DNA from 2 places in the Catenulispora sp. GAS73 genome. Region 1 is predicted to be linked to the other one. Evidence: riboswitches for the same ligand, from Rfam matches in the RefSeq annotation. Region 1 holds a riboswitch; the other holds the start of a gene.
What was found. Region 1 has a riboswitch for ZMP and ZTP ahead of glyA (serine hydroxymethyltransferase). Riboswitches for the same ligand answer to the same signal wherever they lie in the genome.
Positions count from the first base shown of each region.

Region 2: it holds a riboswitch for ZMP and ZTP, as region 1 does, so the genes downstream of both, ABH935_RS37020 (bifunctional 5,10-methylenetetrahydrofolate dehydrogenase/5,10-methenyltetrahydrofolate cyclohydrolase) here and glyA (serine hydroxymethyltransferase) in region 1, are expected to answer to the same signal.

Region 1 is NZ_JBGCCM010000049.1:37,725-41,121, reverse strand. It holds gene ABH935_RS45275 (pirin family protein) at 1-762, shown strand, start outside; gene glyA (serine hydroxymethyltransferase) at 808-2,076, opposite strand; ZMP/ZTP riboswitch at 2,105-2,234, opposite strand; gene ABH935_RS45265 (class I SAM-dependent RNA methyltransferase) at 2,237-3,397, opposite strand, start outside.
Region 2 is NZ_JBGCCM010000031.1:54,293-57,689, forward strand. It holds gene ABH935_RS37010 (N,N-dimethylformamidase beta subunit family domain-containing protein) at 1-237, shown strand, start outside; gene ABH935_RS37015 (geranylgeranyl reductase family protein) at 461-1,780, shown strand; ZMP/ZTP riboswitch at 1,813-1,898, shown strand; gene ABH935_RS37020 (bifunctional 5,10-methylenetetrahydrofolate dehydrogenase/5,10-methenyltetrahydrofolate cyclohydrolase) at 1,925-2,761, shown strand; gene ABH935_RS37025 (PQQ-binding-like beta-propeller repeat protein) at 2,834-3,397, opposite strand, start outside.

The DNA of each region.
Region 1 (3,397 bases):
AACCCGCACCCGCACATCGGCCTGCAGACCGTCACCTGGCCGTTCCAGGGCGACGTGCGGCACCGCGACAGCGTCGGCTCCGACGTCGTGGTGCGGCCGCGCCAGCTGAACATCATGACCGCGGGCCGAGGGATCGCGCACTCGGAGATCGGCATCGAAGCCGGGCAGGTGGGACACGGCCTGCAGCTGTGGACCGCACTGCCGCGGGAGCACCGCGACACCGCCCCGCACTTCGAGCAGCACCGGGACCTCCCGGTCTACGAACTCCCCGGTCTGCGCGCGCTGGTCTTCCTCGGGACGCTGGACGACGTCACCTCCCCGGCGACCACCTACTCCCCGATCGTCGGCGCCGACATCACCGTCAACCCCGGCGCGTCGGCGACGATCCCGCTGACCCACTACCACGAGCACGCGGTGATGGTCATCGACGGGGACCTCACGGTGGCCGACTCTGACACCGAGACCGACGTCCCGCCCGGGCCGCTCCTCTACCTCGGCACGGGACGCAGTGAGCTGACGCTCACCAGTCGCGCCGGCGCACACCTGATCCTGCTGGGCGGCGAGCCGTTCCGCGAGGACATCGTCATGTGGTGGAACTTCGTGGGGCGTACTCATGAAGACATCGAGGAAGCCCGCAATGACTGGGAGAAGCGCAACCTGGAACGCTTCCCGGACATCGCAGGGCACGCAGTCGAGGAGCGCATCCCCGCGCCGCCTCTGCCGGGCATCCGCCTCAAGCCACGCAGTCGCCCATCCCGCTGAAACGCTAAGGGGCGCCCACAGAAGTGAGCGCCCCTTAGTCCGACATCAGACCGCTGCCCAACCCGGCATCGGGTACTGCGCCATCAACTCCCGCACCTGCCCGGCGATCCGCGGGTACGCCTCGGTGTCGCCCTTGGCCGCGGCCTCCACGGTCTCGTCCATCCACTGCGCGACCTGCCCCATCTGCTCCGGCTTGAGCCCGCGCGTGGTGATCGCGGCGGCGCCGAGCCGGATGCCCGAGGGGTCGAAGGGCTTGCGCGGGTCGAACGGCACCGAGTTGTAGTTCAGCTCGATCCCGGCCGCGTCCAGCGCCTTGGCGGCCACCTTGCCGGTGACGCCCTTGGGCGTCAGGTCGGCCAGGATCAGGTGGTTGTCCGTGCCGCCGGAGACCAGGTCCCAGCCGCGCTCGGTGAGCCCGGCGGCCAGCGCCTTGGCGTTGGCCACGACGGTCGCCGCGTAGGTCTTGAACTCCGGCTGCGCGGCCTCCTTGAGCGCCACCGCGATGCCGGCCGTGGTGTGGTTGTGCGGGCCGCCCTGCAGGCCGGGGAACACGGCCTTGTCGATCGGTGTCGCGTACTCCTCGGTGGTCAGGATCATCGCGCCGCGCGGACCGCGCAGGGTCTTGTGCGTGGTCGTGGTGATGACGTCCGCGTAGCCCACCGGCGAGGGGTGCGCGCCGCCGGCGACCAGGCCCGCGATGTGCGCGATGTCGGAGACCAGGATCGCGCCGATCTCCTTGGCGATCTCGGCGAAGGCCGGGAAGTCGATGGTGCGCGGGATCGCGGTGCCGCCGCAGAAGATCAGCTTCGGGCGCTCCTTCAGGGCCAGGTCGCGGACCTCGTTCATGTCCACGATGCCGGTCTCGCGGGAGACCCCGTAGGCCACCGGGTTGAACCACTTGCCGGTCACCGACACCGGCGAGCCGTGCGTGAGGTGGCCGCCGGCGGCCAGGCCGGCCCCCATGAAGGTGTCGCCGGGCTTGAGGAACGCCAGGTACACCGCGAGGTTCGCCGGCGAGCCGGAGTACGGCTGCACGTTGGCGTGGGCCACGCCGAACAGCTCCTTGGCCCGCTCGATCGCGATGTTCTCGATCGGGTCGATGAACTGCTGGCCCTCGTAGTAGCGGCGGCCGGCGTAGCCCTCCGAGTACTTGTTGGTCAGGACCGTGCCGGAAGCCTCCAGAACCGCGGCGGAGACGTAGTTCTCCGACGCGATCATGCGGATCTTCTCGTACTGGCGGCGCGCTTCGTCCTCGATCAGACCGGCGATCTGCGGGTCTTCCTGGGCGAGCTCGGGAATGGCGGGCGAGTGCATGTGATGCCTCCTCGGGCGTCATCGTCCGGAAGGACACCCAGGCGCGCGGTGCCCGCTACATCGATCGCTTCCCGGTGGTCGCTTCCACCTCCACACACTCCGCTCCGGAGACATCCCCGGAGAAAAGCGTGCGTTCTGCGCCAGTCGCGATGGGTAGATGCTATCGCTGCGCGGGTTCCAAGAGCGCCACGCATTCCACATGCCGAGTCATGGGGAACAGATCGAAGGCCCGCAGGTTCGTCAACTCATACCCGGCCTCCGCGAAGTACGCGACGTCCCGCGCCAGGGCGGCCGGGTCACAGGCCACGTAGGCCACGGCGCGCGGCGCCAGAGCGGCGATCCGGGCGCAGACCTCGCGTCCGGCACCGGCGCGCGGCGGGTCCAGGACCACGAGGTCGGCGCGGTCCGGCGCGTAGCTGTCGTCGGCGAGGACCTCGTCCACGGAGCCTTCCACGAGGTCCACCCACGGGAACTCCGTGCTCTCCTCTTCGTCCTCCACGAACCCGAGATTGTGCGCGGCGTCCTTGACCGCCTGCCGGTCCAGCTCCACGGCCAGCACGGTGCCGTCCTCGCCGACCGCCTCCGCCAGCGGCACCGCGAACAAGCCGACACCGCAATAGAGGTCCAACGCGGACTCGCCCGCGCGCGGCTTCAGGAAGTCCAGGACCGCTTCGGTCAGGACGTCCGGGGCCGCCGGGTGCACCTGCCAGAAACCGCTTCCGCTGACCCGCCAGGTGCGGCCCTCTGCGACCTCGCGCACATAAGGACGTCCATGGATGCGCTGCACACCGGAGATGTGCGTGTTCCTGGAGACGCCCCGCAGCACCGACACCTTTACGTCAGCATCCACATAGGGCATCTGCTCGCCGCGCTTCGGCGTGACCACCAGAGCCCGGTCCGCGGAGCCGGTCGCGGCGATCACCTCGACCGTCTCCATACCCGGCCAGCTCCTCTGCAGAGCGCCGACCTCGTCCACGCCGGAGGACGCAATAGCGCACTCCTCTACAGGGACCACCTCATGCGAACGGTGCTTGCGGAATCCCAGACTCCCCTCGGGGTCCACCGCGAACTGCACCCGGGTCCGCCAGCCGAACGGCGAGGCGACCTCCTCGACAACCACCTCGCGGTCCAGCTTCGCCAGCCGCCGCAGCTGCTCGGCGACGATCTCGCCCTTGATCCGCAGCTGCGCCTCGTAGCTCGCGTGCTGCCAGTCGCAGCCGCCGCACATCCCCGGCCCCGCGTACTCGCACGGCGCCTCCACGCGGTCCTCGGAGGCCTCCAGCACCTCCACGGCGTCGGCGCGCCAGAACGAGTCCTTGGA
Region 2 (3,397 bases), on a different contig from region 1:
TACACGGTGCCCTCGGGCGCCGGCGTCTTCGCGAGCGGCACGATGCGCTGGAACTGCGCGCTGGTCAGCGGCGGCTGCACGGACAAGATGGACGCCGCCGCGCACACCTTCGCGCAGCAGGTGACGGCCAACATGCTGCTGGCCTTCGCCGCCGGCCCGGCCGGCCAGGCGCACCCGGCGGTGGACAACACGGCGAAGTTCAAGCCGGCGCCGAGCCGGGGCGGGGTCGCGCCGTAGCGGGTGAGCTCGGCGTGCGGTGCCACCATTCGGGTGCGCGCGATGCATGATCGCGATGCCTGCTCGTGCCGGATGCTTGCCCGGCTCGCCGTGGCGCCGGCTGAGATCGTCCGACGCCGTCCACTTTGTCGGCGCCCAGGTCGGCGTCTGTTAGCGCCCCATCACGCTGCACCGCGCCGCATCGCCCGGCCTGAGCGCGGCGCCCGACTGGCCTGCGCTTAGAATCGGGCGGGTGACCGCGCAAACCTCTTCCACCGCTCCGAGCGAGGCCGTGCCCTCGGAGAACGTCGCCGACGTCATCGTGGTCGGGGCCGGGCCCTCGGGCTCGGCGACGGCCCACCATCTGGCCAGCACCGGCCTGGACGTCCTGCTGCTGGAGAAGTCCCAGTTCCCGCGGGAGAAGGTGTGTGGCGACGGCCTGACGCCGCGCGCGGTGAAGTCGCTCGTGAGGATGGGTGTCGACACGTCCGAGGAGGCCGGCTGGCTGCACAACAAGGGCCTGCGGATCATCGGCGGCGGGATGCGGCTGGAGATGTCGTGGCCGGAGCTGGCCGCCTACCCGAACTACGGGCTGGTGCGGCCGCGCGCCGACTTCGACCAGATCCTGGCCCGGCAGGCGCAGAAGACCGGGGCCCGGCTGCACGAGAACACGAACGTCACCGGACCGGTGGTGGACCCGCGCAGCAACCGGGTGATCGGCGTGACCGCGCGCATCACCGACGCCGACGGCGCCAAGCGCGACACCGCCTTCCACGCCCCGCTGATCGTCGCCGCCGACGGCAACTCCACCCGGCTCTCGATCGCGCTGGGCCTGCACAAGCGCGACGACCGGCCGATGGGTGTCGCCTACCGCACCTACTACAAGTCGCCGCGCACCAACGACGACTACCTCGAATCCTGGCTGGAGCTCTGGGACGGCACGCGCCTGCTCCCCGGCTACGGCTGGGTGTTCGGCATGGGCGACGGCACCTCCAACGTGGGCCTGGGCATCCTGAACACCACCAAGTCCTTCCGCAACGTCAAGTACCCGGACCTGCTGCGCGCCTGGCTGAAGAACACCCCCGAGGAGTGGGGCTTCAACGAGGAGAACCGTACCGAGCCGATCCGCGGCGCCGCGCTCCCGATGGGCTTCAACCGCCAGCCGCACTACACCCGCGGCGTGCTGCTGGTCGGCGACGCCGGCGGCATGGTGAACCCGTTCAACGGCGAGGGCATCGCCTACGCGATGGAGTCCGGCGAGCTGGCCGCGGACGTGATCGCGCAGGCCCTGGCGCGCCCCTCCGGCCCGGAGCGCGAGCTCGCGCTGTCGGCGTACCCGCGGGTGCTGAAGGAGACCTACGGCGGCTACTACACGCTGGGCCGGCTGTTCGTGAGCCTGATCGGCAATCCGAAGGTGATGCGCCTGGCCACCCAGCGCGGCCTGTCGCACCCGATGCTGATGCGCTTCACGCTGAAGATGCTCGCCAACCTCACCGACCCCAAGGGCGGCGACGCGATGGACCGCATCATCAACGCGATGGCGAAGATCGCGCCGGACGCGTAGGGCTCGCGTCGGCCGGCTTTTCAATTAGAGTGCTGTCGGGCCGTGACTGGCGCTGAGGTGGGACACCACCGGGGAGCGGCCTGACACCGTGTCTTTGCCGTGCGCCTGGGCGACTTCGTGACAAGCCGCCCAGGAGGCGCGCTCATGCTCATGGATGGAACCGCCGCGGCCCGGCGCATCGTCGACCAGGCCGCGGCCGACGCGGCCGCCCTGACCGCCAACGGCGTGACGCCGTGCCTGGCGACGGTGCTCGTCGGCTCGGACCCGGCGTCGGTGACCTACGTCCGGATGAAGCAGAACCGCAGTGCGAAGGCCGGGATCGGCTCCTGGCACGTGGAACTGCCGGACACCATCACCACCGGCACCCTCGTCGCCGCGCTCACCGAACTGTCGCAGGACCCGGACGTGCACGGCATCCTGCTCCAGCACCCGGTCCCGCCGCACATCGACGAGCGCGCCGCCTTCGAGGCCATCGACCCGGCCAAGGACGTGGACGGCGTGACGATGCACTCCTTCGCCGCGATGGCCTTCGGCGAGCCCGGCTTCGTCTCGGCCACCCCCGGCGGGATCCTGCGCCTGCTCGACGAGTACGAGGTCGACCCGGCCGGCAAGCACGCGGTGGTGGTCGGCCGCAGCCCGATCCTGGGCAAGCCGGTGGGCATGATGCTGCTGGCCCGGGACGCGACGGTGACCTACTGCCACTCGCGCACTGCCGACCTGGCCTCCTACACCCGGCAGGCGGACATCCTGGTCGCCGCCGTCGGCAGGCCGAGGTTCATCACCGGCGCCGACATCAAGCCCGGCGCCGTCGTCATCGACGCCGGCTACAACCCGGGCAACGTCGGCGACGTCGACTTCGACAGCGCGGTGGAGAAGGCGAGCCTGATCACGCCGGTGCCCGGCGGCGTCGGGCCGATGACGATCGCGGTGCTGCTGGAGCAGACCGTGGAGGCGGCGCGGCGGCAGCTCACGCGGCGCTGACTGACGGGGCCCTGACTGATGGGGCGCTGACTGACGGGGCGCTGGCTTTACGGCGCGACCTCGGGTCGAAGGCTATGGCGTCGCACTGATGACCGCGACGCCTGTCACCGTCCCGAGGAACAGCCTGTCCCCGACGACGGCCGGCGTGGCGAAATGCGGCAACGCCCCGGTCGACACCTGTCGCGTCGTCTGTCCGGTCGCCGGATCGAGCGCGTGAAGCACCCCGGCGTCGTAGTCGGTGACCCAGATCCGGTTGCCGACCACGACCGGCTGTCCGTTGCTGTGCGCCGCATGCCAGAGCTGCGTCGCCTGGCTCCCGATCCGGAACGCGCGCGTGCCGTCCGCGCACGGCAGGTACACCACGTCGCCCTGCACCGCTGCCGCGCCGAAGGCGGCGCACGCAGAGAACGCCGTTCCCGCGCCGACGCCTCCGAGCCGCGTCGGATCCAGCAGGTATCCCTGTCCTGATTTACCGGCGATGATCACATGTCCGGCGGCCAGCACAGGATTCATCGAGCCAAGATCGAGGTCTGATGCGTTGTCGGCGGCCCACGAGGCCGGCGCGAAGAAGTCCACCCGTTCGGCGTTCTCGTTCAGCGCCACGACGGAGTCGGTGCCGTCGAAGGGTTGGCTTGC